DNA from 4 places in the Aeromicrobium sp. UC242_57 genome. Region 2 is predicted to be linked to each of the others. Evidence: riboswitches for the same ligand, from Rfam matches in the RefSeq annotation. Region 2 holds a riboswitch; each other region holds the start of a gene.
What was found. A riboswitch is a leader RNA that binds a small molecule or an ion and turns the genes downstream of it on or off. The one in region 2 is predicted to bind cobalamin.
Positions count from the first base shown of each region.

Region 1: it holds a riboswitch for cobalamin, as region 2 does, so the genes downstream of both, ACHMWU_RS03470 (hypothetical protein) here and ACHMWU_RS18145 (hypothetical protein) in region 2, are expected to answer to the same signal.
Region 3: it holds a riboswitch for cobalamin, as region 2 does, so the genes downstream of both, ACHMWU_RS23230 (ribonucleotide reductase N-terminal alpha domain-containing protein) here and ACHMWU_RS18145 (hypothetical protein) in region 2, are expected to answer to the same signal.
Region 4: it holds a riboswitch for cobalamin, as region 2 does, so the genes downstream of both, ACHMWU_RS21580 (ABC transporter substrate-binding protein) here and ACHMWU_RS18145 (hypothetical protein) in region 2, are expected to answer to the same signal.

Region 1 covers NZ_JBIOAM010000001.1:508,922-516,349, forward strand. The annotation lists partial or broken gene ACHMWU_RS03420 (histidinol-phosphate transaminase) at 1-659, shown strand, start outside; gene hisB (imidazoleglycerol-phosphate dehydratase HisB) at 656-1,255, shown strand; gene hisH (imidazole glycerol phosphate synthase subunit HisH) at 1,252-1,896, shown strand; gene ACHMWU_RS03435 (hypothetical protein) at 1,937-2,062, opposite strand; gene ACHMWU_RS03440 (hypothetical protein) at 2,016-2,546, opposite strand; gene ACHMWU_RS03445 (hypothetical protein) at 2,553-3,161, opposite strand; gene ACHMWU_RS03450 (hypothetical protein) at 3,223-3,417, opposite strand; gene ACHMWU_RS03455 (alpha/beta fold hydrolase) at 3,402-3,932, opposite strand; partial or broken gene priA (bifunctional 1-(5-phosphoribosyl)-5-((5-phosphoribosylamino)methylideneamino)imidazole-4-carboxamide isomerase/phosphoribosylanthranilate isomerase PriA) at 3,976-4,702, shown strand; gene ACHMWU_RS03465 (DUF1707 domain-containing protein) at 4,707-5,240, shown strand; cobalamin riboswitch at 5,293-5,438, shown strand; gene ACHMWU_RS03470 (hypothetical protein) at 5,588-6,091, shown strand; gene ACHMWU_RS03475 (DUF4430 domain-containing protein) at 6,027-6,386, shown strand; gene ACHMWU_RS03480 (hypothetical protein) at 6,347-7,428, shown strand, end outside.
Region 2 covers NZ_JBIOAM010000003.1:1,252,002-1,259,429, reverse strand. The annotation lists gene ACHMWU_RS18175 (flavin-containing monooxygenase) at 1-237, shown strand, start outside; gene ACHMWU_RS18170 (hypothetical protein) at 173-1,543, shown strand; gene ACHMWU_RS18165 (sigma-70 family RNA polymerase sigma factor) at 1,996-2,673, opposite strand; partial or broken gene ACHMWU_RS18160 (3-hydroxyisobutyryl-CoA hydrolase) at 3,208-4,159, shown strand; gene ACHMWU_RS18155 (enoyl-CoA hydratase/isomerase family protein) at 4,074-4,310, shown strand; partial or broken gene cobA (uroporphyrinogen-III C-methyltransferase) at 4,228-5,000, opposite strand; cobalamin riboswitch at 5,128-5,255, shown strand; gene ACHMWU_RS18145 (hypothetical protein) at 5,292-5,729, shown strand; gene ACHMWU_RS18140 (cobaltochelatase subunit CobN) at 5,656-7,428, shown strand, end outside.
Region 3 covers NZ_JBIOAM010000005.1:280,302-287,729, reverse strand. The annotation lists gene ACHMWU_RS23235 (DEAD/DEAH box helicase) at 1-1,142, shown strand, start outside; cobalamin riboswitch at 1,315-1,538, shown strand; gene ACHMWU_RS23230 (ribonucleotide reductase N-terminal alpha domain-containing protein) at 1,659-2,906, shown strand; gene ACHMWU_RS23225 (hypothetical protein) at 2,903-4,219, shown strand; partial or broken gene ACHMWU_RS23220 (ribonucleotide-diphosphate reductase subunit beta) at 4,353-5,354, shown strand; gene ACHMWU_RS23215 (Nramp family divalent metal transporter) at 5,369-6,583, shown strand; gene ACHMWU_RS23210 (Fpg/Nei family DNA glycosylase) at 6,601-7,428, shown strand, end outside.
Region 4 covers NZ_JBIOAM010000005.1:25,518-32,945, reverse strand. The annotation lists gene ACHMWU_RS21590 (ABC transporter ATP-binding protein) at 1-51, opposite strand, end outside; partial or broken gene ACHMWU_RS21585 (FecCD family ABC transporter permease) at 48-1,077, opposite strand; partial or broken gene ACHMWU_RS21580 (ABC transporter substrate-binding protein) at 1,110-2,107, opposite strand; cobalamin riboswitch at 2,164-2,346, opposite strand; gene ACHMWU_RS21575 (GGDEF domain-containing protein) at 2,360-2,830, opposite strand; gene ACHMWU_RS21570 (histidine kinase N-terminal 7TM domain-containing protein) at 2,827-3,504, opposite strand; gene ACHMWU_RS21565 (ABC transporter ATP-binding protein) at 3,724-5,328, opposite strand; partial or broken gene ACHMWU_RS21560 (ABC transporter transmembrane domain-containing protein) at 5,589-6,962, opposite strand; gene ACHMWU_RS21555 (helix-turn-helix domain-containing protein) at 7,238-7,428, shown strand, end outside.

The sequences.
Region 1 (7,428 bases), on a different contig from region 2:
CGGTCGACCTCGATCGGGCGCTGACACTCATCGCCACCGAGAAGCCCGACGTCGTGCTGCTGACCTCGCCCAACAACCCGACCGGCACGGCGTTGCCGCTCGACACGATCCGGGCGATCGCCGAGGCCGCGCCAGGTGTCGTCGTCGTCGACGAGGCCTATGCGGAGTTCCGGCGTGAGGGCACTCCGAGCGCGCTCGACGTGCTGGGGGAGTACCCGCGCCTGCTGGTGACCCGCACCATGAGCAAGGCGTTCGCGCTGGCGGGCGGCCGGCTGGGCTATCTCGCCGCCGATGCGGCGATCGTCGACGCGTTGCGCATCGTGCGTCTGCCCTATCACCTGTCGGCGGTGACACAGGCCGCTGCGAGCGCCGCGCTGCGCCACGCCGACGAGCTCCTGGCCCGCGTCGACGAGCTGCGCACGACTCGCGACGAGCTCGCCGTGTGGCTTCGCGGACAGGGCTACGAGGTGGCCGAGTCCGACGCCAACTTCGTGCTGTTCGGCAAGTTCGCCGATCGCCACGCCGTCTGGCAGGGCCTTGTCGACCGCGGAGTGCTCATACGGGAGACTGGTCCCGATCAATGGCTGCGGGTGTCTGTGGGCACGCCGGCCGACATGCAAGCCTTCTATGGCGCTTTGAAAGAGGTAGTCGCGACATGAGCCGTACGTCACGCATCGAGCGGAAGACCTCTGAGTCTCATGTCGTGGTCGAGGTCGACCTCGATGGCACCGGTGCCAACGACATCTCGACCGGTGTCGGCTTCTACGACCACATGCTGACCGCGTTCTCGCGGCACTCGCTGATCGACCTGACGGTCAAGACCGAGGGCGATCTGCACATCGACGCGCACCACACGGTCGAGGACACCGCGATCTGTCTCGGACAGGCGATCCGTGAGGCGCTCGGCGACAAGATCGGCATCAAGCGCTACGGCGATGCTCTGGTGCCGCTCGACGAGTCGATCGCGCAGGCAGTCGTCGACGTCTCCGGACGTCCCTACTTCGTGCACAGCGGCGAACCCGAACGTCAGATCACCGCGATCATCGGCGGCCAGTACTCCGGCTCGCTGACCGCGCACGTCCTGGAGTCGATCGCTCACCACGCGGCCATGACGATGCACGTGCGGTTGATCGACGGACGCGATCCGCACCACATCGCCGAGGCCCAGTTCAAGGCTGTCGCCCGTGCGCTGCGCGAGGCGATCGCGATCGATCCGCGTGAGTCCGGCATCCCCAGCACCAAGGGCGCTCTGTGACCTTGCCCCTCGTCGCGGTTCTCGACTATGGCTCGGGCAATGTCCGCTCGGCCGTCCGCGCGGTCGAGCGGGCTGGCGCGCAGGTCGAGCTGACCAGCGATCCGCGCAAGGTCGCCGAGGCCGATGGCCTGCTGGTTCCTGGTGTGGGCGCCTTCGAGGCGTGCATGCGCGGGCTTGAGGCCGTCGATGGTGTGCGGTTGATCGAACGGCGTCTCATCGCGTCCAAGCCGGTGCTGGGCATCTGCGTGGGCATGCAGATCCTGTTCGGTGAGGGCATCGAGCACGGCGTGCAGACGCAGGGCTGCGGCGAGTGGCCTGGCGTCATCGAGCGGCTGCAGGCGCCGATCGTCCCGCACATGGGCTGGAACACCGTCGTACCGGGCGGTGCTGCCAAGGGCTCGCGGATGTTCGCCGGCATCGAGGACGAACGGTTCTACTTCGTGCACTCCTACGGGCTGCGGGACTGGGTGCTCAGCCGACCGCCGGCTCTGCCGGAGGCGCAGGTCACCTGGACTGAGTACGGCGGCGACCGGTTCGTGTCGGCAGTCGAGGACGGCCCGTTGTGGGCAACGCAGTTCCACCCTGAGAAGTCGGGTGACGCCGGTCGCCGGTTGCTGCAGAACTGGATCGCAACGCTCTGATCTGACCAGGTCCGAGCCGATCAGAGCGCCGCGAGAGGGCTCAGCTGGCCTTGAGCCACTTGGTGTTGCTGGTCGAGCGGACCTTGTTCGACGAGATCGACTCGTCGTAGATCGTGACGTCAGCGTTCTCGCGGTCGCCGACGAAGCCGTACAGGCCGGTCTGCACCTTGATGCCCTTGGGCTTGTTGAAGCAGGAGTTGGCGATCCGGTAGGTGATGCTGCCCCCGCGTGCCGTTCTTGCGGGTCAGCTTGCCGGTGCACAAGAACTTGGAGTAGTTGCGGTTGTAGACCGCGACTCGCCGCTTGGAGCCGTCGCTGATGATCTGGTAGGTCGGCCAGCTCTTGCTGCCCTTGACCCGGATGCCGCCATAGACCTGGATCGAGCCCTTGCCGAGCTCGGCGAACTTCATCGTGACGCGCAAGGTCTTCTTGCCGTACTTGACGGTCGCGCTGGTGGCATCGATTCCGGTGGCGATGCTGTCGGCCCGGTCGAGCACCGTGCCGCTGTCATCGCCATAGCCGTCGTACTGCACGACGTCGGCCCGCTTGTCCTTGATGGTGTCTGACTGGGCCGAGGCGGTCACCGCGGTCGTGGCGAGCAGCGTCGTCGCTGCGAGACCGCCGACGATCAGATGAGTGAGGGTGCGCATCGCCGATCAGCTCGCCTTCAGCCACTTGGTCGACTCAGGCGTACGTACCCGGGACGACGAGATGACCTCTTGGTAGATCGTGAAGCTCTCGTTGTCGAAGTTGATGAACCGCGACACGCCCGTCTGCACCTTGATGGCCTTGGGCTTCTTGAGGCACGTCCGCTTCACGCTGAACGTGATGGTGCCCTTCTTGCCAGCCTTCTTGGTCTGCTTACCGGTGCACAGCTGCTTCATCTCGTCGCCCTTCAGGTCGTAGACCGCGACCTTCTTGCGGCTGATGCTGGAGATGAGGTATCGAGGCTGCTTGGAGCCCTTGACCCGCACCACGGCACCGGCCTGGACCTCCTGGCGGGTCAGGTCGGCGAAGCGGATCGTGACCTTGATGCTCTTCTTGCTGTGCTTGACCGTCGCGCTGGTGGCTTCGATGCCGCTCGCGAGGCTGTCGGCACGATCGAGGATCGTTCCGGCTTCGTCTTCTTCGAAGTCGTCGTACTGGACGACGTCAGCACGCTTGTCGGTGATCTTGTCGGACTGGGCCGTCGCAGTGACGGCGGTGCCGGTCAGGATGGCCGTGGTGGCGAGCCCTCCGACGAGCAGGTGGGTGATGGTACGCATGCGACAGACTGTAACTGGACGACCGGGTATTTTCTGGGGATTGATCGAAAACCGGTTGAGGTCACATCAGAGGGCAGCAAGAATCGCGGCCGCGAGGGCGTCGGGCTCGGTCAGCTCGGGGCCAGTGGCCGGTCGGCAGCTCGACGATCGTGACATCGCTGATCTGTGTCAGCTCGGCGAAGTAGGACTCATCGGCCTGCAGGTATGAGTCGATCTGCTCGCGGGTGAACGTCGTCGAGATCAGCGTGATGGGCACGTCGAACCGGCGTGGGGCGTCGCTGGCTGTTGCCGATCACGTGCGGCCGCAGCGGGATGTGGGATGGCCCGGGCGCGGAAGTCATCGAGCTGGGCTTGGTCGAAGCCGTCGAGGTCGCGCGAGCCGTCGCCGCGGAAGACGTCCCATGGCGGCAGGGGCAGGTCGGGTCCGTCGACCGGTAGGTCGGGATTGGTCGCCATGCCGTGGGGGAGCGGCGCACTGTCGACGTAGATCGCGCGGCTGACCCGGCCAGGACGTTGGTCGACTGCGGCGTGGATCACGGTGCCGCCTCCGCTGTGGCCCACCAGGACCACCTCGTCGTCGGCGTCGTCGATCAGCGCGGTCACCGCCGCGACGTGCTGGGCGAGCCCGATGCCGGACCGGTCGGACTCGACCGACTCGAGCCCTGGCAGCGTGACGGATGTGACGTCGTGACCAGCAGCCACGAGCGCAGGCGTCACCTGCTGCCAGGACCAGTCGCCGAGCCAGAAGCCGGGAACGAGGATGAGTTTCATACCGGCCACGGTAGGTGCAGCCGCCGACAGATAACATCACGTCGTGACTCTTGAACTCCTGCCCGCTGTCGATGTCGCCGATGGACAGGCCGTGCGCCTCGTCCAAGGAGCGCTCGGCAGCGAGACGTCCTACGGATCCCCGCTCGATGCTGCGCTGCAGTGGCAGACCGATGGTGCCGAGTGGATCCACCTGGTCGATCTCGACGCAGCGTTCGGCAAGGGCTCCAACCGCGAGCTGCTGGCCGACGTCATCGGCCGGCTCGACGTCAAGGTCGAACTCTCTGGTGGTATCCGCGACGATGCTTCGCTCGGAAGCTGCTCTGGCGACCGGCTGCACCCGCGTCAACCTCGGCACCGCGGCGATCGAGAACCCCGACTGGTGCGCCAAGGTCGTCGGCCAGTACGGCGACCAGATCGCGGTCGGCCTCGACGTCCGCGGCACGACGCTGGCCGCCCGTGGCTGGACCGAGGACGGCGGTGACCTGTTCGAGACCCTGGCGCGCCTGGATCGCGACGGCTGCGCCCGCTACGTCGTCACCGACGTGACCAAGGACGGCACGCTGACCGGGCCCAACCTCGACCTGCTCCGTCAGGTGTGCGCCGTGACCGACAAGCCCGTCGTCGCCTCGGGCGGCGTGTCGAGTCTTCAGGACCTGCGTGACATCGCGACGCTTGCCGACCTCGGCGTCGAAGGATCCATCATCGGCAAGGCGTTGTACGCCGGTGCGTTCACCCTGCCCGAAGCCCTCGCCGCGGTACGCGAGGTCTGAACCCATGGCGTCGGGCGCGGAGATCTGGTCGGGCTTCTCGGCCGATCCTCGCGAGCCGGACGCTGCGCTGCTCAGGGCGACCGATGCCGACCGCGATCATGCTGTCACGGTGCTGCGCGACGCCTATGCCGACGGCAGGCTGACCCGCGACGAGTTCGAGGCCCGGAGTGCCGAAGTCCTGGGCACCCGCCTCGTGGGCGGGCTTGCAGCGTTGCTGACCGACCTGGTCGTGGCGACCCCTGCCCCGGTCGTGAGGCAGGCGGCCAACCGCTCCAGCCTGCAGGTCCAGGCCGTGACCCAGTACCAGCGCGATTTGCGCGACGCCCGCAACGGGTGGATCTTCGTGTCCGGGCTGTGCGTGGCGATCTGGGGTGCCACGAGCATCGCGAGCGGCGGGCTGTTGTTCTTCTGGCCGATCTTCCCCAGCCTCGGGGTCGGGATCGGCTACTTCTCGATGCAGCTGAACCGCGAGTCGCGGATCGAGGCGATCGAGGACAAGATCGCCGCCAAGCGTCGTCGTCGGCGCGGGCTGGAATAGGACGTCGGTCACATTGAGACCTGACTACGCGCGAATGCGTTAAGGTCCGTTCTTGAGTCACGGAGATCGTGACTTGCTGTAACCAGTTGCACTCGTGCTGGGGGAAGTCGGTGAGAATCCGGCGCTGTCCCGCAACCGTGTGTGGCGTGAGCGATCGCGCCACGAGTCGGAGTACCTGTCACGAGGGTGTCTGGCCAAGTCCTGCCGCGGAAAGCGGGACATGGCCGAATCGTTCTGCGATTCGATCACAGCTCCGCGCCAGATTCTCTGACGCGGAGTTTTGCGTCGATCGGGACGTTTTCTCTGCCATGCCTTACCTCTGCGGGGTCCGAGCAAGGAGAGAATTCATGGGATCCCGGTCCATCATCGAAAGACGGCGTCGCAGCCGAGTGGGAGCAGCGCTGATCAGCGCGTTCACCACACTTGCCCTCGTGCTGGGGCTGGCTCCGGCCGCCCAGGCAGCAAGCGACATATCGGTCTACGTGACCTTCGAGGGCTACAACATCGGACAGGGCTACTACGTCGAGCCGGTCAAGGTGACGGTCCCGGAGGGCTCGACGGCCGCGGCCGTCACCGAGAGCGTCCTGGACGAGACATCGCACCAGTTCACCGCGTTGGACGCTGGAGAGACCAGCAGCGCCGGCTGGTACCTGTCGGGCGTCAAGGGCTTCGACAAGGGAACCGCGAACGTTCCGTCGTACATCACGAGTCAGCCGGGATCGGCTGACCGGCACCGACGGAGACGCGTACCTCGGCACGCCCGACTACAACTCGATGTCGGGCTGGATGTACACGGTCAACAACGTGACGGCCCAGGTCGGTGCGGGTGCACTGACTCTGCACGATGGTGACGTCATGCGGTGGCAGTTCACCCTGTACGGCTATGGCTGCGACCTCGGCCTGGCAGATTCTTGCTGGGAGAGTGAGTCCTACTTCTCCCAGGTCGACAAGACCGATCTGATCAGGGGCATCGGCAAGGGCAAGACCGCTACGGCAACTGACGCAGAACTTGCAACGGCCAGGACGACCGCCGTCAATCCTGCTGCGACCCAGCAGCAGGTCACCGCTGCGCTCACAGCGCTGAACACCGCAGAGCCGACGTCTGCGTGGGTTCGCCTCACGACGACTGCGCAGGGTCAGCCCTGACCAAGCTGCGCGAGAAGCTGGTGAGCGACTTCGGTCAGACCGTGGGCGACTACGACTACAGCGTCGTCAAGAAGCTCAGCATCACCGGGACGTTGAACGCTCAGGACTATGCGGATCTGCGCAACGCGTCGTACGCGGGGACATCGATCGAAGAGCTCGACCTGTCGGGTGCGGTGGACGCGACGACCTACGCCCTCAACGGCATGACTGCGCTGACCGATGTCAGCCTGCCTCCCGTCGCGAACTACACCGTGGCGAATCCGTTCCAGGGCAATGTCTCGCTTCGCAACGTCGTGGTCGCTGCCGAGACGTACACCTTCGGCTCCCCCACGACGTTCAACGGCATCACGACGCTCGAGCGCATCACGTTCCTGCACACCACGAAGCCATCGCTCAACGCCTCGACGTTCAACGGTTCGAACAATGCCGACTCGGCCAATCGTGTCGTCAAGGCTGTCGTTCCGAACCAAGACCGGGGCGACTACGACAAAGCCTCGTTCTCGCAGTACTTCGCCAGCGTCACCGAAAAGGCCAGCGCCGCGGATCTGGGCGAGCTGGAGACCGTCACCGACGAGGCCAAGGCGATCGGCCATGGCGCTGCGGCGGCCGAGTTCCGTTGGACCCTGCTGCAGGACGCGATCACCAAGGCCACCACGGTCCATGATGACGCAGATGCGTCCGCTGCGGCGGTCTACGGTGCACGGCTGGCTCTGCAGACGGCGATCAGCCGGATCGGTGTCGCCGACCTCGGTCTCTCGCTGAAGGTCACGCACGGGGCCGACGTCACACTGTCGTGGAAGAACGGCACAGCCCAGCACTTCGCGGAGCACACGGTGCACCCCCTGGCGAAGGTCGACGCGCTGTCGAACAACGACTACGACGTCTATGTCCCGACCACGACAATCGCGTACACGACCCAGCACATCGCCTCGGCCGTGATTCCGGGCCAGACCGACAAGGTCGCCAAGATCTTCACGGTCGCTGCGGCGACGGCGGGCGCCCAGTACACACTGGATCTCACCCCGTTGGCCGGGCGCCAGGA
Region 2 (7,428 bases):
GGCACCTTCGCTGGCAAGTCGATCAAGACCGTCGCGCTCAAGCACCTCGCCACCAAGGTCAAGGACCCGGTGCTGCGAGCCAAGCTGACCCCCGACTACCCCGTGGGCTGCAGAGCGCATCCTGTTCGCCAACACGTACTACCCGGCGATCGCCCAGCCCCACGTCGACCTCGTGACCGACCCCATCACCCAGATCACGCCCACGGGTGTCACGACCGCCGACGGAACAAACTATGACGTCGACGTCATCATCTACGCGACTGGCTTCGACGCGCAAGAGTTCCTCGAGTCGATCGACATCACCGGCGTGGGCGGTCAGAAGCTCGCCACCCAGTGGACCGACGGCGCACGGGCGTACCTCGGCATCTACGTGCCGCACTTCCCGAACCTGCTGCTCTCCTACGGGCCCAACACCAACCTTGGCGGCGGGTCGATCATCTACATGCTGGAGGCGCAGGCCCGTCACATGCGCCAGACGCTCGACCAGCTCAGAGCCGGCGGGCACCGCCGCGTCGAGGTCACCGAAGCAGCCGAGGAGCAGTACGACCGCGAGGTGCAGACCCGCCTCGCCCGCTCGGTGTGGTCGCAGTGCAAACAGCTGGTACCGGCATGCCTCCGGACGCATCACGTCCAACTGGCCCGGATCGACCCACCCCTACGCCAAGCGCACCAAGACCCTGCAACCGGAGGCCTTCTCATGGCGTTGAACAGCTACCCGGCAGAGCCGTGGGACCTGCACGGCCATGCCTACATCGGCGTGTGGCTCATCCCTCGCAAGCACCTGCCGCCCCCACACTCGGCGGCCACCCGGCCGATCACGATCTTCGGTCGCGGCATCGTCTCGACGGCATTCTTCGTGTACGAGCAGCCCAGTCCACTGACGTACGACGAGATCATGTCGACGGTGCTGGTGCGCCAGGGCTGGCGTCCGCGCGTGTCGATCACCCACATCTGGGTCAACAGCCTAGCCTCGCGTGACGGTGGACGCGGCTGGCGGGCGATTCCCAAGGAGCTCGCCGACTTCGACGTCGCAGCGCACCGGTCGTATGTCGCTGACGGGATCGGCGCCCTCGACGTCGGCCGGATCCGCCGGTTGCCGTTCGCTCTCTCCGACCGGCTTTCGCATCGCACAAGATCGCGCGGGAACGCTGAAGGTGTCGCCGGTACGCGGCCGCATCCGGCTCGGTCTTGGTCGTGGCACCTGGACGTTCGACAGCGGCGGTCCGTTGTCGTTCCTCGCCGGACGCAAGCCCCTGCTGACCCTCGCGGCCCGACCGTTCAGGCTGCTGTTCGGGTCACGCACGGCCTAGTCTGGACCGATGCGTCTCGCGATCGTCTCCCTGGCCGTCATCCTGCTGTCCCGGCTGCACCTCCGGCAGCGATCCAGAGACCTCGCCAACCCCTGAGCCAACCGGCACGACCGCCACGTCCAGCCCGTCGGCCGGCTCGCCGAGCACCGCACCGGCGCCCACCGGGACCTGACTGTGCAGCGATCTGGCAGCCCGGCAAGAGCCCCGCGCGACTACGACTCCTGCATCGATGACGGTCAGCCCGCCGAGCAGGAGGTCGTCAAGTGCCAGGACGGCTCGTCGCTCGTGATCTATCGTGACGAGTTCTACGCCGTCACGGGCGGCCCGATCGTCCACCCGGACGTCGCGCCGCTGCAGGACACCGACGAGTTCACGACGACCTACACGGCCTGCACCGGCGAGTAGGTCGCTAGCCGCCGATCCTGGGCACCGCCGATCGACGAGCTCGACGGCTCCGGGCACGACGTCGTCGAGCCCGTCGGCGACGTCCTTCACCGCACCGACCGGCCGGCCATTCGCCACCTTGCCGGTGAGGTCCGTGACGACGCTCGCTGCATCGGGTCGGCCGGGTGTCGCCTGAGGTGCGGTCGTCGTCGAAGGCGCTGCCGCCACCGGGTGCGCTGCAGGTCGTGGGACATCAGCCGCACCAGCAGAGGCCGTGCTCCGTGCTGCGACGGCATTCGGCTCACGACGGACCGGCTCCGTCGGAAACCCCGCTCGGGGGGCGACGTGGACGACACTCTCGGTCACCGGGGACGCCGCGACGGCCGAGCCCGAGGTCCCGGTCGACATCACCGCGACCGTCGTCGCCGTGACAGCAGCCGCCGGAACCAGCACGGCCACCGCTGCACCCTTCGTCGTGGCCACCAGGTTCGCGAGCATCCCGCCGCCGACCTTGCCGGCGACGAGGGCTCCCCCTCCGACTGTCGTCGTGGCCAGCGCTGCGGCGCCGCCACGGCACCGAGGTCACGGTTGACGTCCTGCAGCTCACGCACGGATGACGCTGCAGTCGGCGCACCCGTCGACGTGCGCCCACGCCCCGATCCTGTTCCTTCGCCGACGCCGTGCGTCGCACGACAGCTGCCAGGCTGGCGCGCACCTCGCCGCACGACCGCGCGACGTGATCATGGTCGACGGCGACGTGCTGCTGCAGGTAGGCCTCGCGCAGCCCCGTCCTGGCTCGGTACACCAGTGCGGAGACCGTGTTCGCCTTCATCCCCAAGGTGTCGGCCAGCTCGAGCGGCTTGCGCCCCTCGACGTCGAGGTGCCACAGCACGCGCTGCCACCGCTCGGGCAACGACTGGTAGGCTGCCTTGACCGCAGTGCGCTCGAACAGGTCGAGCTCGCCAGCCCCGAAGGCCACGGGCACGTCGATCTGCGAGTCGTCGTCGGTCGTGATGACACGCTGCGCGACCTTCGCCCGTCGACCGGACTCGTGCCGGATCGTCGTGAACAGGTACGCCCGGAACGACTCGTCGGGCCCCTTCCACGGAGCAGGAGGTCGAGGATCTGGGCGAACGCCTCGGCCACGACGTCCTCGGCTTCTTCGCGCTGACCCAGATGCCGAGCCAGGCGGCGGGCCACATAGCTGTGGCGGGTGTACAGCTCGGCGTAGGCGTCGGTGCGGCCGTCACGGCTGAGCCCGATGCGGCTCGGCGTCGCTGAGGTCGTCAGAGAGAACGGGTGGGAGTCGATGCTGTTGTAGTCGGCGGACACGAGGTGCACTTCCTGGGAGTGTGGGACTGCGTGGGGAAGTTCGCGACCCGTGTAAATGCAAGTTTCAACTGACATACTGTCTCACGTTGAATTGCCTCGCATGACGGAATGTTTGTGACCTTGGACATAGTTCCGACGGGCCACTCACATCGAGCCCCGCGCGGAGGCTAGCGTTGCCACGATGACCCAGACTCACCAGCAGGCCGCCGTGCTCGACCACGGCGACGACGTCCTGATCAGCCGAGACGGCCGGGTCGGTCACCTGCGGCTCCATCGCCCGCGAGCCATCAACGCCTTGACCCACGACATGGTTCGTCTGCTCCAAGACGCCCTCGACCGGTGGCGCGATGATCCCGACGTGGCAACGGTCGTGCTGACCGGTGCCGGCGAGCGAGGCCTCTGTGCCGGCGGAGACATCGTCGCGATGTACCACGACGCACTCGCTGGCGGAACTGCCTCAGAGGGGTTCTCGGCCGACGAGTACCGCCTCAACGCGACGATCGCCAGCTATCCAAGCCGTTCGTCGCGGTGATGGACGGCATCGTCCTCGGTGGCGGGATCGGCCTGTCGGCACATGCCGACATCCGTGTCGTGACCGAGCGTTCCTCGATCGGCATGCCAGAGACGGGTATCGGCTTCCTTCCCGACGTCGGCGGCACCTACCTGCTGTCGCACGCGCCCGGCGAGCTCGGCACCCACCTCGCGCTGACTGCGGGGACCGTGCGCGCCGGTGACGCCATCGCGATCGGCCTGGCTGACTGGTACGTCCCGACTCAGCACCTGCCCGGGCTCGTCGCCGCTCTCGCCACCACCGAGCCCCTTGAGGCCGTCGCCCAGGTTGCCGAACCGACCCCCGACTCTCCGCTGCTGGCTGCCCGGTCGTGGATCGACAGGTGTACGAAGGCCCTGATGTCCTGGCCATCGTCAACCGGCTGCGCGGCTCCGAGATCGATGACGCCCGGGCCGCGGCCGTCACGATCTCTGCCAAGTCACCGACCGCCGTGACCGTGACGCTCGGCGCCCTGCGGCGGGCTCGCGACATGACCGATCTGCGTCAGGCCCTCGACCAGGGAGTTCCGCCTGGCGCGGCGGCTGCACCGGCACCCCGACTTCGCCGAGGGCGTACGGGCGCAGGTTGTCGACAAGGACCGGACCCGCGCTGGTCCCCCGCCTCGTTGGACGAGGTCGGCGACGTGGAGGGCTACTTCGCTGACGCCGGCGATGCTGAGCTGGGACTCGCCGACGACGTCGGCTGACTCTCCAGGTCGGCGACTGCCCCGATGACGATGACGGCTGGCGGTGCGACCTGCTCGGCGACCGGCGTCGAGCCCAGGTCGGCGAGGGTCGAGCGGATCGTGCGTTCCGTGGGCAGGCTGCCGTCGCAGATCAGTGCCACGGGAGTCGAGCCCGACAAGCCACCGCCCATCAAGGCCGCGGCGATGTGCGCGGCGTTGGCGACCCCCATCAGGACGATGATCGTGCCGCCGGCGCGAGCCAGGGCCGACCAGTCGGTCAGGCTGGTCGGATGCCCGGGCGGCGCATGTCCTGACACGACCGTGAACCCGTCGACCAGCCCCCGGTGCGTCGCTGGGATACCGGCGATCGCAGGCACGGCGACAGCCGACGACACTCCCGGAACCACCTTGACCGGGACACCGGCGTCCTGACATGCCCGTCAGCTCCTCGAAGCCGCGACCGAACACGTCGCCGTCGCCTCCCTTGAGCCGGACGACCTGCAGACCCTGCTTCGCTCGATCGATCAGCAGCGCGTTGATCGCCTCCTGCGGGGTGGTTCTGCCGCGCGGGAACTTGGCCACGTCGACGACCTCGACGTCGGGCCGGGCTGGTCGAGAAGCACCAGCGGGGCCAGATGGTCGGCCACCACGACGTCGGCGGTCATCAGCGCCTTCAGGCCCGCGACCGTGATCAGCTCGGGTCTCCCGGACCGCCGCCGACCAGCGTCACACCGGCCATGCCGACATCGCCGCGACTGGTGGATTCGCTGTCGCCCACGTCAAACCAAGCATGCGCACATTCTTGCCTGCAACGCGCACGCCGCCGACAAGCAGGGCATCGGATCTCCCCGGCGGTACCTCCCGTAGGCTGCCAGCACGCCCGTGGCGCAGGAACCCGGTGAGAGTCCGGGGCGGTTCCGCCACTGTGATGTTCCCGCACGACCACGTCGAGCGGGACACAAGCCAGACACTGGCCACGGACGGTCCGACCACATGACGGGGCGAGAACCCCTAGGAGGAGACCGGCGACATGGCCGACCTGACGACCCGCATTGCCCTGCTGTCCACGTCCGACACCGATCTGCTCTCGGCCCGTGCCAGCGGTGCTGCCTACGAGTGGGCCGATCCGAGCCGCACCTCCGACGACCGGCTCGATGCCATCGTCGACGGCGTCGACCTCGTGGTGGTGCGCCTGCTGGGCTCCCCGCACGACCTGTGGCCCGGGCTCGGCGCGGTCCGTGAGCGCGGCGTCCCTCTGGTCATCCTCGGCGGTAGCCTGCAGCCGAGCGCCGAGCTCATGGAGCGTGTCGACCGTGCCGATGGGTGTTGCCGCACAGGCGCACCGCTACCTGGCCGAAGGCGGCCCCGGCAACCTGGCCCAGCTGCACGCCTTCTTGTCCGACACTGTCCTGCTGACCGGCGTGGGCTTCGAGCCGCCAGACGAGATCCCGGCGTGGGGGTTCGCTGATCGCACGTCGGCACCTGCGGCCGACCTGCCGCAGATCGGGATCTTGTACTACCGCGCCCACGAGGCCAGCGGCAACACCGCCTTCGTCCACGCCCTCGCCGACGCCGTCGACTCGACCGGCCAGGCCACCGGCGTGCCGATCTTCGCCGGTTCCCTGAGGGCAGCAGGTGACGATCTCTACGAGGGGCTCGGCCGGCTCGACGCCCTCATCGTGACGGTCCTCGCCGCCGGCGGCAGTGTCCCGGCCACCGCCAGCGCCGGCGGGGACGACGAGGCCTGGGACGTCGAGCGCATGGCCGCCCTCGACATCCCGGTGCTGCAAGGCCTGTGCCTGACCAGCAGCCGCGCGGAGTGGGAGGCCTCTGACGATGGCGTGACCCCCCTCGACTCGGCCACCCAGATCGCGATCCCCGAGTTCGATGGCCGCATCATCACCGCGCCGTTCTCGTTCAAGGAGCTCGACTCCGACGGCCTGCCCCAGTACGTCGCCGACACCGAGCGGTGTGACCGGGTCGCCCGGATCGCCGTCAACCACGCCCGGCTGCGGCACATCCCGAACGCCGACAAGCGCCTGGCGCTGGTGCTGTCGGCGTACCCGACCAAGCACGCCCGCATCGGCAACGCCGTCGGCCTCGACACCCCGGTCTCCACGATCCGGCTCCTGCGGCGCCTCCGCGACGAGGGCTACGACATCGGCGGCGAGAACCAGGTCACCGCGCTGCTCGACGAGGAGGACACGACGGCAGGCGACGGCCTCATCCACGCGCTGATCGCGGCCGGCGGCCAGGACGAGGAGTGGCTGACCACGGCTCAGCTGACCGACGCGCACGTCCGCATCAGCCCGTCCGACTACGCCACGTGGACGACCGACCTGCCGGCCGACCTGCGCGACGCGATGCAGGAGGCATGGGGTCCGGCGCCCGGCAGCCTGTTCGTCAACGACCAGGGCGAGCTCGTGCTGGCCACGCTGACCGCCGGCAACATCGTCCTGATCATCCAGCCGCCACGCGGCTTCGGCGAGAACCCCGTCGCGATCTACCACGATCCCGATCTGCCTCCCAGCCACCACTACCTGGCCGCCTACCGGTGGCTCGAGCACGGTTTCGGCGCCGATGCAGTCGTCCACCTCGGCAAGCACGGCTCGATGGAGTGGCTGCCGGGCAAGAACGCCGCGCTGTCGGCATCGTGCGGCCCGGATGCCGCGATCGGCAGCATGCCGTTGATCTACCCGTTCCTCGTCAACGATCCGGGCGAAGGCGCCCAGGCCAAGCGCCGCGCCCACGCCACGATCATCGACCACCTCGTCCCGCCGATGGCTCGCGCCGAGTCGTACGGCGACATCGCCCGGCTCGAACAGCTGCTGGACGAGCACGCCAACATCGCCTCGATGGACCCGGCGAAGCTCCCCGCGGTCCGCGGCGAGATCTGGGCCCTCATGCGGGCCGCCGAGATGCACCGTGACCTCGGCCTGGAGGAACGCCCAGACGATCAGGAGTTCGACGACTTCCTGCTGCACGTCGACGGCTGGCTGTGCGAGATCAAGGACGCGCAGATCCGCGACGGTCTGCACGTCCTCGGCCAGGCACCCACCGGCGAGGCGCGCACCAACCTGGTGATGTCGATCCTGCGCGCCGCACAGGTGTGGGGTGGCGTCGGCAACGCTGTGCCTGGTCTGCGCAGCGCGCTCGGGCTCAAGGAA
Region 3 (7,428 bases), on a different contig from region 2:
TCCTGCTGCCCACCCGCGAGCTAGCGACCCAGGTCCGCTCCGCGATGGAGCCGCTCGCCCAGAAGATGGGGCTGCGGCTGACCACGGTCTACGGCGGCGTGCCGATCAACAAGCAGATCAACACGTTGAAGAACGGCGTCGACATCGTCATCGCGACGCCCGGCCGTCTGACCGATCTGCTCGATCGTCGCTGCATGACTCTCGATGACATCGAGATCACGGTTCTCGACGAGGCCGACCACCTGTGCGATCTCGGCTTCTACAAGCCGATCGACGCGATCCTCGGCAAGACGTCCGAGCGCAGCCAGCGACTGCTGCTGTCGGCGACGCTCGACGGCGACGTCAACAAGCTCGTCAAGCGCCACCTGCCGCAGCACGTGCTCCACGAGCTCGACTCCGGCGAGAGCGCTGTCGACACGATGGAGCACCACGTCCTGGTCAGCGCTGCGACCGAGAAGTCGAAGGCTGCCTTCGACCTGCTGCGCGCCAACCCTCGCAGCATCGTGTTCACCCGGACGCGTCGCGGCGCGATGCGCCTGGCCAAGCAGCTGACGCAGAACGGCATCGAAGCCGTCGACATGCACGGCGACCTGTCGCAGCGGCACCGTGAGCGGAACCTCGAGGCCTTCAGCAGCGGTCGGGCCAGCGTCATCGTGGCGACCGACGTAGCCGCGCGCGGCATCCACGTCGACGGCATCGGTCTGGTCGTGCACTACGACGCTCCCGCCGAGCACAAGGCCTACCAGCACCGTTCGGGTCGCACGGCGCGTGCCGGTGAGTCCGGAGCGGTGGTCACGATGACGACGCCCGATGCGCTGCGCGACGTCATGCAGCTGCAGAACAAGGCCGGTGTCACGGCTCGTCATCACGACGCGCGTACTGCGCCCTCGCCCATGACGGTCGAGGCGCTGTCCGGCGCTGGCACCGAGGCGCCGCACGCCTCGGCTGTGCGCCAGGGCGCTCGCAGCAGCGGCGGGGGCGGCGCCAAGCGCGGCGGCTCCGGCGGATCGCGTCCCCAGGGTGGCTTCCGCGGCAATGGCGGCGGACGTCCTCAGGGCGGCGGCGGCAACCGCGGCGGTGGCGGCGGACGCCGACGCAGCGGCGGCTCGGGCGGTTCGACCCGCGTCTACTCGTCTTCCTGAGGCTTTGGCACTGAGTCACTAGTGCTCTGAATCAAGATCAGCGCCCAGCGGCGCCATCCCAGGTACGCCCGGGGGTGGCGCCGTGCTGTGTCTGCAGGGTTCCGCGCGCGTCAGGCTGCAGCGTGACACGCCCTACAAGATGTGGGGGTTACATCAATGTGATTCACCAGATACAGTGGTCGACGCAGCTGGTTCGCCTCCTCAGCCAGGGGAGTCGTGGCAACAGGGAACCCGGTGTAAATCCGGGACTGCCCCGCAGCGGTAAGTGGGAACGACCTCCGTCATCAGCACTGGGAACTGCCTGATCTTCAGGTGCCTGGGAAGCGACGGACAGTAGGCGGCACCTATGTGCCTGGCCCGTGAGTCCGAAGACCTGCCAGTGCCTTGACGCCCCGATGGTGTCAAGGGTCCGCGACCTCGTGGGAAGGTCAGGGGATCGGTCTCGCTGTTCCGTCATCCCTTCACCCCTCGCGCTCGTGGGCAGCATCTGACCCGAGTTCACGAGGGGTGAACTGCATGTCCATCACTGTCATCAAGCGCGACGGCACCCAGGCTCCGTACGACGGCTACGAGATCGCACGGTCGATCGAAGAGGCCAGCGTCGGTCTCGACGACCAGATCGCCCGCGTCACCCAGCTGCAGTCCGAGCTGGAGATCACGCTGTTCGACGGCATCACGAGCGAGCAGCTCGACGAGGCCGTCATCCAGGTCGCGCTGCAGAACGTCAAGGACGACCCGGCCTTCGACACGATCGCCTCACGGCTCCTGGTCAAGACGCTCTACAAGAAGATCTTCGGCGAAGGCGTCACCCGCGACGAGGTCTACAGCTTCCACGGACCGGCGTTCGTCGCCTCGATCCTGCGCGGAGTCGAGCTGAACCTGCTCGACGCGCGACTGGCAGAGCTGTTCGATCTCGAGGTGCTGGGCGCGGCGCTCGACCCCGATCGAGACGACCTGATCCGCTACATCGGCGCGCAGACGATGCGCACGCGCTACATGCTCTGCGAGCCAGACGGCACGCCTCTGGAGGTGCCGCAGTTCTTCTGGATGCGCGTCGCGATGGGGCTGGCGCTCAACGAGACCGATCCCACCGGAGCAGCGCGCCAGTTCTACGACAAGATGTCGCGCCTGGAGTACCTGGCGGCCGGATCCACGCTGGTCAATGCGGGCACCTCGTACAGTCAGCTCTCCAACTGCTTCGTGATGCAGATGGAGGACGACATCGAGCACATCGCCAAGAGCGTCCGCGACGTCATGTGGCTGACGAAGGGCACCGGCGGCATCGGTCTCTCGGTCAGCAAGCTGCGCTCCGAGGGCTCGCCGATCCGCTCCAACAACACGACGTCCACCGGCCCGATCCCGTTCATGCACACGATCGACTCGACCCTGCGAGCCATCAGCCGCGGTGGCAAGAAGTTCGGTGCGCTGTGCTTCTACATGGAGAACTGGCACCTGGACTTCGCCCAGTTCCTCGACCTGCGGGCCAACTCCGGTGATCCGTACCGCCGCACCCGCACGGCCAACACCGCAGTGTGGATCTCCGACGAGTTCATGAAGCGCGTGCAGGACGACCAGGACTGGTACCTGTTCGATCCGCTGGAGGTCGGCGACCTGGTCGAGCTGTACGGCGCGGCCTTCTCCCAGCGCTACGCCGAGTACGCCGCGATGGCCGATGCCGGTCAGCTGCGTCACAAGAAGATGCGTGCACGGGAGCAGTTCCGTGCCATCTTGACTGCGCTGCAGGCGGCTCGCACCCGTGGTTGACCTGGAAGGACACGATCAACACCCGGGCGTTGAACCACAACACCGGCACGATCCACCTGTCCAACCTGTGCACCGAGATCACGTTGCCGCAGGACCGCGAGAACGTGGCCGTGTGCAACCTGGCGTCGATCAACCTGTCGCGGCACGTCACAGGGCGGCGCCAGCAGGCCCGGGTCGACTGGGAGCGCCTGGCCGAGTCGACGCGCCTGGCAGTGCGGCAGCTCGACAACCTGATCGACATCACGATCTCGTCGGTGCCGGAGTCCGAGCGATCCAATGAGCTCAACCGGGCTCTCGGCCTCGGCGTCATGGGCTTCACCGACATCGTCGAGCGTTTCGGCTACTGGTACCAGTCGAAGGAGTCGTACGAGCTGATCGACGAGATCATGGAGTTCGTCAGCTGGCATGCGATCGACGCCTCCGCCGATCTGGCCCGCGAGCGCGGCGCGTACCCCAACTTCGAGGGCTCGCGCTGGAGCCAAGGTCTCGTGCCGATCGACTCGCTCGACCTGCTGGAGGATGACCGTGGCGTCCCAGTCGAGGTCGATCGGACCGCCCGCCTGGACTGGAAGTCGCTGCGAGGCAAGGTCTCGGCCGGCATCCGCAACTCGACGCTGATGGCCATCGCACCGACAGCATCGATCGGTCTCGTCGCCGGCACCACACCGGGTCTGGACCCGCAGTTCAGCCAGATCTTCAGCCGTGCGACGAGCTCGGCAAGTTCCTCGAGGTCAATCGCAACTTGGTCGAGGACCTGCGGCGTCTGGGTCTGTGGGAGCAGGTGCGCGAAGACCTGCTGCGCCATCAGGGTGACCTGTCGAAGGTCGACGGCATCCCCGACGAGGCTGCAGCAGATCTACCGCACGAGCTTCCAGCTCTCGCCCTATGCCTTCCTGCAGGTCGCAGCGAGGGCGCAGAAGTGGATCGACCAGGCCATCAGCCGCAACATCTACCTGCAAAGCCGTGATGTCGGCGAGATGGTCGAGCTGTACGCCGCCGCGTGGCGGATGGGCGTCAAGACGACCTACTACCTGCACATGATGCCGCGGCACACCGCAGAGCAGAGCACCGTCAAGGTCAACAAGGCCGAGCAGGTGGCACCGGCCGGCGGTGCCCCGCGTCGGGGATTCGGCGCGGCGGCTCCGAAGGCCGCGGCCCCCGCCCGGGGGTTCGGTGCGGTCGCCGCTGCGGTGGCCGAGGCCGAGCCGGTGGTTCCGGCCGACGTGGACGAGCTGGAGCAGGTCGACGTCGTCGACGGTGCGGCGTGCCCGATCGACCCGCAAGAGCGCCTGCAGTGCGACTCCTGCCAGTGACCCACCCCTAGCCCCGCTGAGGAGGTGGTTGTGGCCCCTTGAGGAGCGGCTTGCCGCCCCGCGTCCGGGCAGTAACCCCCTCGTCAGGGGGCCATAACCCCCCTCGTCACCGAACTTTGGAGAAGGACTTTTCATGACTGACATTGCAACTCGGCCCGGGATTCTTGGGACTGGGATCCAAGAAGGGCTTTTGCTCAAGCCTGTCACGTATCAATGGGCCATGGACCTGTACGACCAAGCCGTCGCCAACACCTGGTTCCCCAACGAGATCCAGCTCGGGAGGATCTCGGCGACTTCGAGCGGATGAGCGAGGAGGAGCGTCACGCGTTGACGTTCCTGATGAGCTACTTCAACCCCAACGAGCTTCTGGTCAACAAGGCGCTCGCCTTCGGGGTCTACCCGTACGTCAACGCCGCCGAGTGCCACCTCTACCTGGCCAAGCAGATGTGGGAGGAGGCCAATCACTGCATGAGCTTCGAGTACGTGCTCGAGACGTTCCCGATCGATCGCGAGGCCGCCTACGAGTCGCACGTGACGGTGCCGTCGATGGCCGCGAAGGAGGCCTTCGAGATCCGCTACATCCAGCGGATGACTCGAGCAGACCCTCGACATCACCACGACCGAGGGCAAGCAGGACTTCGTCCGCAACCTCGTCGCCTACAACGTGATCCTGGAAGGCATCTGGTTCTACTCCGGCTTCATGGTCGCGCTGAGCTTCCGGCAACGGAACCTGCTGCGCAACTTCGGCTCGTTGATCGACTGGATCGTGCGGGACGAGAGCCTGCACCTGAAGTTCGGGATCAACCTGATCCTCACGGTCCTCGACGAGAACCCGGACGTCGCGACACCGGAGTTCGCCGACGAGATCCGCCAGATGATCCTCGATGGCGTCGAGATGGAAGAGGCGTACAACCACGACCTGCTCCCTGGCGGGATCCTGGGCCTCAACGCCGACTACATCAACCAGTACGTCCGCTACCTGGCGGACCGGCGGCTGGAGGAGCTCGGCTTCGAGCCGCACTACAACGCCGTCAACCCGGCCAAGTGGATGGCGACGGCGAACGACACCTTGCAGCTGGTCAACTTCTTCGAGTCGACCAACACCTCCTACGAGGTCAACGCCAAGTCGTCGTAGGAGATGATGTGGACATGCTCGTGAAGGAACGCCTGCCGCGGATCGGACTGCTCGGTCCGGCCTTCATCGCGGCGGTCGCGTACGTCGACCCGGGCAATGTCGCGACCAACGTCACGGCGGGCTCGGAGTTCGGCTACACGCTGGTCTGGGTCGTCGTGATGGCGAACGTGATGGCGGTGCTGGTGCAGTACCTGTCGGCGAAGCTCGGCATGGTCACAGGTCAGTCACTGGCCGGCCACATGGGCGAGAAGCTGCCACGCGGTCCGCGGATCTTGTACTGGCTGCAGGCCGAGGCGATCGCGATCGCCACCGACCTGGCCGAGGTGGTCGGTGGCGCGATCGCGCTCTACCTGCTGTTCGACCTGCCGCTGATGCTCGGCGCGGTCATCACGGCCGCGGTCGCGATGCTGATCCTCAAGATCGGTGACGTCCGTGGCCAGAGCGCGCTCGAGCGCGTCATCATGGGCTTCTTGGTGCTGATCGCGGTGGGGTTCATGGCCGGACTCTTCATCGATCCGCCAGCGGCTGGTCCGCTGGCCGGCGGCCTGGTGCCGAGCTTCGAGGGCACCGAGAGCGTCCTGCTTGCCTCGGGAATCATCGGGGCCACGGTCATGCCGCACGTCATCTACCTGCACTCGAGCCTCACGACGACCCGGCTCGGTGCGCGCGGCGAGGGGCAGTCGATGCGGCAGCTGCTCGCCGCGACCCGCACCGACGTGGTGCTGGCGCTGATCTTGGCGGGCATGCTCAACCTGTCGCTGCTGGTCGTCGCCGCGACGAGTCTCGACGGTCTGCCGGGGACCGACACCTTGGAGGGCGTGCACGCCGTCGTGACGTCCGAGCTGGGTGCCGGTGTCGCGCTGCTGTTCGCGGTCGCGCTGCTCGGCTCGGGCCTGGCGTCGACGTCGGTCGGCAGCGCCGCCGGTGCGGAGGTCATGCAGGGGCTGCTCGGCGTCCGACTCCCGGTCCTGCTGCGCCGGGTCGTCACCCTGATCCCGGCGCTCGTGATCCTGGGTCTCGGCGCAGAACCCAGCCGGGCCCTGGTCGTGTCGCAGGTCGTGCTCTCGATCGGCATCCCGTTCGCGCTGATCCCGTTGGTGGTCCTGACCGCGAGCAAGGACGTCATGGGCGATCACGTCAACCAGCGACCCACCACGGTGGCGGCGTGCGTCGTCGCGGCGATCGTCATCGCCCTCAACGTCTCGCTGCTCTGGCTGACGTTCACCTGATGCACCATGATTGAGGCATGCCGGAGCTGCCTGAGGTCAACGCACTGGTCGAGTTCCTGAACCAGGAAGTCACCGGTTCGGTCGTCGCTGCGGTCGAGCTGGCGTCGTTCTCGGTGCTCAAGACCTATGATCCGCCGGTCGCGGCGCTGCAGGGTCTCGAGGTGTCGGGCGTGTCCCGGCACGGCAAGTTCATCGACTTCGACGTCAGCGGGCTGCACGTCGTGGTGCACCTGGCCAAGGCCGGTTGGCTGCGCTGGTCCGATCATCTGGCTGAGACCAAGCTGAAGCTGGGTGCGAGCAACATCGCCGCCCGGGTGCGTCTCGACCGGGGCGATGGCCCTACGGTCGGCTTCGACGTCACGGAGGCCGGCACCCGCAAGGGGCTCGCGATGTACGTCGTGGCGTCGCCGTCCGACGTGCCCGGCATCGCGGCGCTGGGTCCTGACCCGCTCGCCCCGGGCTTCGAGCTGCGACCGTTGCTGGCGCGTCGCATGCAGGTCAAGCGGCTGCTGCGCGACCAGAAGATCCTGGCCGGGGTCGGCAACGCGTACAGCGACGAGATCCTGCACGCTGCCAAGCTGTCGCCGTTCGCGATCGCCGAGAGCCTCGACGAGGACCAGGTCGTACGTCTCGAGGTCGCAGTCCAGGAGGTCTTGCGGGAGGCAGTCGAGGAGGCACGCGGCAAGCCGGCCGAGGAGCTGAAGGACGACAAGCGCACGCGCATGCGGGTGCACGGGCGTACCGGCGAGGCGTGCCCGGTGTGCGGTGACACGGTGCTCGAGGTGACCTACTCGCAGTCGTCGTTGCAGTACTGCCCCACGTGCCAGACCCATGGTGCCCCGTTG
Region 4 (7,428 bases), on a different contig from region 2:
GATCGTCAGGTCCTTGACTCCCCACGTGACATCGTCCACGGCGACTCTCATGCCTCACGCCCTTCGCGCCGCAGGAGCCAGGCGAAGACGGGGGCACCCATCACCGCGGTGACGACGCCGATGGGGATCTCCTGCCCCGACACGAGGGACCGCGCGATGGTGTCGGCCCAGACGAGCAGGATGGCCCCGACGAGCGCGCTGAGCGGGAGCAGCCGGCGGTGCAGCGGACCCCACACGAGCCGGACGACGTGCGGCACGACCAGACCGACGAAGCCGATCGCCCCGGTGAACGCGACGAGCGACGCAGTCAGCAGCGCGGTCCCGATCAGCAGGGTCCAGCGGGTGGTCGTGATCGACACGCCGAGCGAGCCGGCCGAAGCCTCTCCGAACGCGAAGGCATCGAGGTCGGCAGCGAAGGCCATGATCAGGACGACGGCCAGCAGCGCGACGACGCACAGGAACAGGGCCGAGCTCCAGCGCAGGCCGGCCAATGATCCCAGCGTCCAGCTGCAGCACCCGGCGAGCGGCGTCGTGGTCGCCGCTCATGATCACGACGAACGACGTGTAGGCGGCGCAGATCTGGCCGATCGCGACACCCGCCAGCACGGTGCGGGCCGGTGGCAGCGCACCGGACCGTCCGGTCGCCAGGACGAGGACCAGCACCAAGGACGCCAGCGCACCGGTGAACGCGCCCAGCGTGATCATGGCGGCCGAGATCAGGCCCGCGACGCTGACCCCGAGCACGATGACGCTGACGGCGCCGACCGTGGCACCGCCGGAGATGCCGAGCAGGTACGGGTCGGCGAGGTCGTTGCGGGTCAGCGACTGCAGCACGGCGCCGCAGATCGCGAGGCCGGCGCCGGTGGCAGCGGCACCGAGGATCCGCGGCATCCGCAGCTGCCACACGATCTGATCGTCCAGGAGCGGCACGTCGACGCCGAGCCCCAGACGCTGCAGGACGACGTCGACGACCGTCCCGACGGGGATCGAGACGGCGCCGATCCCCAGGGCGATGACCATCGTCGCGGCCAGGGCGACGAGCAGCAGCACGAACGGCGCAGCCGCACCCGCTGCCATGGTCGGCCGCGGTCGGTTCTGCTGCTGGTGCATCAGCCGAGGTCGAGTGCGGCGAGTCCGTCTGAGACTGTCTGGGCGCCGTCGGCGAGACGGACGCCCGGCGTGCTCTCCGAGTAGGGCAGCACCACGAACCGCTTCTCCTTGACGGCTTCGAGCTTGCTCAGTGCGGGGTCTTTCTGCAGGAAGGCGATCTTGTCGGCGGCCGACGACCAGCTGGCGTCGCCGAGCACGATGACGTCGGGATCGGCTGCGACGACCTTCTCCCAGCTGACGTCGGCCCAGCCGCCCTTGAGGTCGGCGAACAGGTTGGTGGCCCCGACGGCGTCGAGGATCAGCTGCGGGCCGCCCTCTCCGGCCCCGGCGAGTGCGGTCTTGTCACCGGAGTCGAACCAGAACACGTCGACCCCGTCGCCGGCCTTCTGCTGGGCGAGGCCGTCGAGCAGCTTCTTCTGCTCGGCACGGATGGTCGCTGCCCGGTCCGGGACACCGAAGATCGTCGCGACAGTGTCGATCTCGTCCCACACGGTGTCGAACGAGAGCTCGGGAAGGCTGTCGTCACCACAGCCGAGGGGCGAGTTGTACGAACCGATGTCGAGCTTCGCGCGAGCTCGGCAGGAGCTCCGGCCACCTCTTTGTCGAAGGCGCTGATGTAGGAGGCATAGACGAAGTCGGGCCGCGCCGCAAGGAGGGTCTCGTGGTCCGGGTACTCCTTCGACAGGACGTCGACCGAGTCATAGGCGGTCTTCCACTTGTCGGGCACCGAGTCGTCGAGGTAGGCCGTGCCGACGAGCTGGTCCTGGAGTCCCAGGGCGAGGGCCACCTCGGTGGCGCCCTGGTTCATCGTCACGGCACGCTGTGGCTTCGCATCGATCGTGCTGGTGAAGCCGCAAGCCGTGGCCTTCACGGGGTAGTCGGCCGAGTCGGCCGCGGTGGCCTTCTCCGAGTCGGGTGCTCCGCCGCAGGCGGCCAGGCAGAGCGCTGCGACAGTCAGGAGGGCAGGGAACAGGGTGGTGCGACGGGAGGTCGTCATCTGGGTCTCTTTCGAGTCCGGAGGCTCTTGCGCGAAGCCTGGTGGGCGGGTGACACAGACGGATGTCTGCGGCCAGCAGGTCTTCGGACTCGGGGTCATCCGGACGGCGCGCCTTCCCAGACCGGTTGGTCCAGTGGCCTCGTTGCTCCGCCCGTCGCCCTCACCGCTGCGCGTCAGTCCCGGATTCTCACCGGGTTCCCTGGCTCATTGCTGAGTTGACTGGCATCGGCAATCTAGCAGCGTCACCCATGGTCAGCGGCGGCGGTCGTACCAGGTGGTGTCTTCGCTGCCCCGGTCCTTGCGCGCGTACATGGCTGCATCGGCCTTCGCGACCCAGGCGTGCCAGTCATCGCCGTCGCACGGCGCGACCCCGATGCTGACCGAGATCGCCACGTGCGTGTCATCGGCGACGGCGACCGGCGATGACGCGCAGGCAGCCGTCAGGTCGTCGGCGATCAGGCCGACTTCGTCAGCGCCGAGACCGCGCAGGACACCGACGAACTCGTCTCCTCCCCAGCGTCCGAGCGTCAGCCGCGGATCGTGCCCGCAGAGCCGGGTGGCCACGGCTGCGAGCACCTGGTCGCCGGCAAGGTGGCCGAAGCTGTCGTTGACGCCCTTGAACCGGTCGACGTCGACGACCAGCACGTGGCACAGCTCGGGGCGGCGGCCGGCGAGCCGGGTGAGGTGCTGCTCGATCGACCGCCTGCTGAGCACGCCGGTCACCGGGTCGTTGGGGTCGAAGGCCTGCGCGAGGGCAGGATCGCGGTGCCCAGCCCGCCCCGATGAGCCGCGAAGGCGAAGGCGATCAGCGCGATGGCCGCGAAGGTCTGGCTGATGCGGATCTGCAGGACCTGCACCGTGCAGGTCGCGACGACCAAGGTCATGACGAGGACCGCGAAGCTGCGTATCCACGGGGACGGGTCGGAGGTCCTGCGGCTCATCTCGAGACCGGCGAGGCTCAGCAGCATGAAGCAGAACAGGACGTGGAAGCCGAAACCCCACGCGTACTCGATGTGCGAGCTCGCGAGGTCCTGCGAGACCAGGTGGTGTCGGTCGTTGGTCGCGGTCAGCGCCGCGGAGGTGAGGCACTCGACGGCGACGGCGACCGCGAACCATCGGCCGGGTCGCCAGGCTGGGTCGTTGGCGACCTTGGCCAGCAGGAAGATCGCCGTGGCGGTGAGTGTCACCGACGGCAGCCAGATCAGGCCGAACACGATCGAGTCGCCGGACTCGACGAGCAGGCCGAGCGAGAACGCCCACACGACGGTCGCCGTCATGCCGAACAGCAGCAGCCGACCGACGTACGACGTGTGGTCGCGCGTCCATGACCACACGCCGACGCAGAGCAGCGGCGCTGTACTGACGAGCAGCGCTATCAGGAGTTGTGAATCAGACATGCCCAGGTTCCGGGAGTCGGGAGTGGGAGTGGGGTCGTGAGCGGGGGAGTGTGCTGATCACACTAGGCGCGCCAAGCCCGTCATGGGTGCTGTTTGGGGTGAGTAGTGCCTCAGGTGCGGCGGCTTCGGGCGATCGAGGAACGGTCCTGCGCCCACGCGCGCCACAGGTGCGCATAGTGACCGTCGCGCTCCAGCAGCCGTCGTGGTGCCCGTCCTCGATCACGATGCCGTGTTCCATGACGAGGATCCGGTCGCCGCGGCTTGCTGGCTCAACCGGTGCGCGACGCTGACGGTCGTACGGTTGCGGGCGACCGTGACGGCGGCCTGCTCGAGAACGTGCGACGACATCGAACCGTCCTCTGCGGTGGCCTCGTCGAGGACGACGACGGGCTGGTCACTGAGAAGTGCCCGCACCAGGGCGAGGTGCTGTGCCCGGTCGCCGGTGGCTCCAGTCCGCCACCGCCGACGAGAGTCGCGAGTCCGTGCGGGAAGCTCGGCGACCCAGTCGGCACCCGCCGCGGTCAGGGCTGCGTGCAGTGCGTCGTCGCTCGCTCCAGGAGCTGCGAGCCTCAGGTTGTCGGCGATCGTGCCGGAGAAGACGTGCACGTCCTGGCTGACAAGGATGCTGCTGCGCCCCAGGCCGGGGGCGTCGTGGGCTGATCCGTACGGGACGCCGTGCCAGCTGACAGTTCCGGCGGTTGGTTGCAGGCTGCCGGCGATGACACGGGCCAGGGTCGTCTTTCCGGCTCCGCTGGCGCCCACGAGGGTGACGTGCTCACCGGCTCGCAGGTGCAGGTCCAGCCCGGTCAGCACGTCCTTGCCCGGCAGGTATCCGGCACTGACTCCGCGCAGCTCGATCCCCGATGCTCGATCGGAGTGCGCCGTCCGGGCGGGCCCCGGGGCGGACGACGGATCGAGGCCTGACGCGCCATCGATGATGCCGACGAGCCGGGACAGGCCCGCGCCAGCCAGCTGGAGATCGTCGATGTTCATGAGGATCGCGCCGATGGGTCCGAACAGGCGGTGGAAGAACAGTGCTGCCGCGGTCGCCGCACCGACGCTCACCGATCCGTTGCCGACCAGCCAGTAGCCGACACCGAGGATCGAGCACAGGCCAACCAGCTCGGCGATGTTGAGGCGCCCTTGGAACCGGGTGCGGACCACCACGGTCGACAGCACCAGCCTGATGGCCCTGACCGAAGAACGTCCGATGCGTGCCAGGTGCTGCTGGGAGTGGCCGAGGGCCCGCACGGTGTCAGCGCCTGCAGTCGCCTCGAGCAGGCGCTGGCCGCGCTCGGACTCGGCCACCCGCACCTCGCGGTACAGCGGCCCCGAGGCCCGCAGGAACCGACGCAGTGCGAACCAGTGGATGGGGGTGCTCAGCAGCGCCGCGAGTGCGAAACGAGGATCGATCGCCCCCAGCCCCGCCATCGTCAGCGCCACCGTGAACGCCGCTGACATGAAGGTCGGCAGGATCGATCCGATGGCCTCGTTGACGACCTCGACGTCGTGCGAGACCCGTGAGAGGAGGTCTCCCGAACCTGCCCGTTCCAGGGTCTCGGACGGCCGAGCCGTCGCGGTGGCGAACACCTCTTCGCGCAGGTCGGCGAGACCGTTCTGGCCGATGTGCGCCATCGTGATGGTGCTGGCGCTGCTGAGCACCGCCGTGAGGAAGCCTGCGGTGAGCAGGGCAGCGGCACCCCAGGCCAGAGTGGCCGGTGGGTTGCCGCGGTCCACGGCATCGACCATCCATCCCAGGAGCGCAGGAACCGCCAGCCCGGCGGACGAACCAGCCAGCAGGGTGGCCAGCAGGAGGACGAGCATCGGCTTGCGACGGCCGAAGACGCGCATCGCGTGACGCCAGGTCGTCCTGGTGTCTGCCACCGGAAGGTGGTGGGTGGCGGCTGGGGTCGGTTCCGGGCAGCGCAGGCATGACTCGGGAGGCCTTCGAGGTCGATGATGTCGTGGCAGATCGCCAGCAGTGCTGGGCTCGTGGTGATCAGCACCATGGTGCGTCCGTGGAGGTGCTCCAACGCATCGGCGATGCGCGCCTCGGTGACCGAGTCGACCGCCGATGTGGGTTCGTGCAGCACCAGCACCGCCTGGGGCTGGTGCAGCGCCCGGCTCAGCAGCAGTCGCTGGCGCTGCCCGCCCGACAGGGTCCGTCCGTGCTCGCCGATCGTCGAGTCGAGGCCGCGGGGGAGATGCTCCAGCACCTCGTCGAGCGCGGCAGCGGCGACGAGGTCGTCGTCGACCGAGACGGCCGCGAGGTTGTCGCGGACGCTGGCCGAGAAGACCGCTGCCCCGTGATGGGACACGAAGACCTGCCGGGCCACCTCCTCAGGCCCCAGGTCGATGGCATCGCGACCGCGCACGAGCAGCTCGCCACGAGACAGCGGTCGTCGGTAGGCGAGCAGGTCGACGAGTCGCTGTGCGGTTCTCGGTCCTGCTGCGATGCCGATCACCGCGCCGGGGGCGACGGTCACGGTTCGTGACGTGTCGTCGCGGCTCTGGATCGTGAACCTGACCAGGTCGCCCTCTGAGGCGGGCCGTGCGACCAAGCGGTCGCCCGCACCTTGGTCGAGGTCGTCGTCCTCGGCGAGGATCGCCGACAGGCGGCCGGCCACGGCGCGCTTCTCGCGCACCTCGGCGCTGAGGAAGGCGAGCGTCGTCATCGGATCCTTGATGAACTGCGCGAGGCCGACGACCGTGATCAGCTGACCGACGCTGATGCTCCCGCTGGCTGCCATCGATGCGGAGAGCCAGGCGATCGCCGCGACGAAGGCGCCCGACAGGCCGAGCGAGACGCCGTTGAACAGTGCCCTGGCCCGCACCATCGACAGCGATGCGTCGAGCGAGGAGCGGCTGACCTGGTGGAAGCGAGTCGAGGCAGTGTCCACGGCACCGATGCCCTTCAGGACTCGCAGCCCGGTGATCAGGTCGGCCGCGACGTGAGCGGCCTCGGCAGCGGCCGCCTGCTGGTGCAGCACGCGACGTTCGAGCGGCGCGGTGACGAAGTGCATCGCTGCCATGAACGCTGCTGTGGCCACGATGACCGTGGCTCCGAGCTGCCACGAGATGAGCAGCAGCGAGACGGTCGCGGTCAGCAGGGCGGCCAGGGCGCTGAGCTGCTCGACGATGACCCAGGAGAGTCCCGCGGTATGACGGGTGTCGGACGTCGAGATGCTCAGCACCCGGCCGGGTCCTCGACCGGTGCCGCTGTGCAGCGGGTGCAGGACCTTGGCGGCCAGCAGCTGCCGCAAGGCGTGCTCGCCGAAGCAGAACACGCTCGTGCTGAGCCGGGTCCCCATCCGCCAGCTGGTCGTCAGGACCAGGAAGAGCGCCGTGATGGCAGCCAGGCACCACACCAGGGCCAGGGGGTCGTGCGGCGCGATGGCTTGGTCGACCGTGACACCGATCGCGACCGGCACGAGGGCTTCTGCCACCTGGTGGAGCATCCGAGCCGTCGTGGCTCCCGCGAGCTGACGACCTCGTCCCTCGCGGAACGAGCCGTGGAGCAGCGCCTGCCCAGACGTCGTGGGAACGATCGGAGCGGCCGGTTCGGAGGGCATGTCCCGGAGCCTAGGGAGGGTTCTCGTGGGGCCACAAGGACGCCAGTGGACAACTCGTATCGGGTTTGAGACAGCTGGCCGCGACAGCCCGGCCATGGCAGCACAACGCCATCAACTAAGGTAAGCCTTACAGAATTTCTGGAGGTTGTGCTGTGACGCTGATGGCTACGTCGGGGCTCGACGATCTGGTGCTCGACCAAGCAGAGGTGCCGCGAGCGGTCCCCGACGACTTCCTGCTCACCACGGGTGTGTTCGACACCGAGGAGAAGACGCGCTGGCAGCCCCACACCCACGACGAGCACGAGCTGCTCTGGTGCGAGCGCGGCGTCGTCACGATGCTGGCCGATGATCG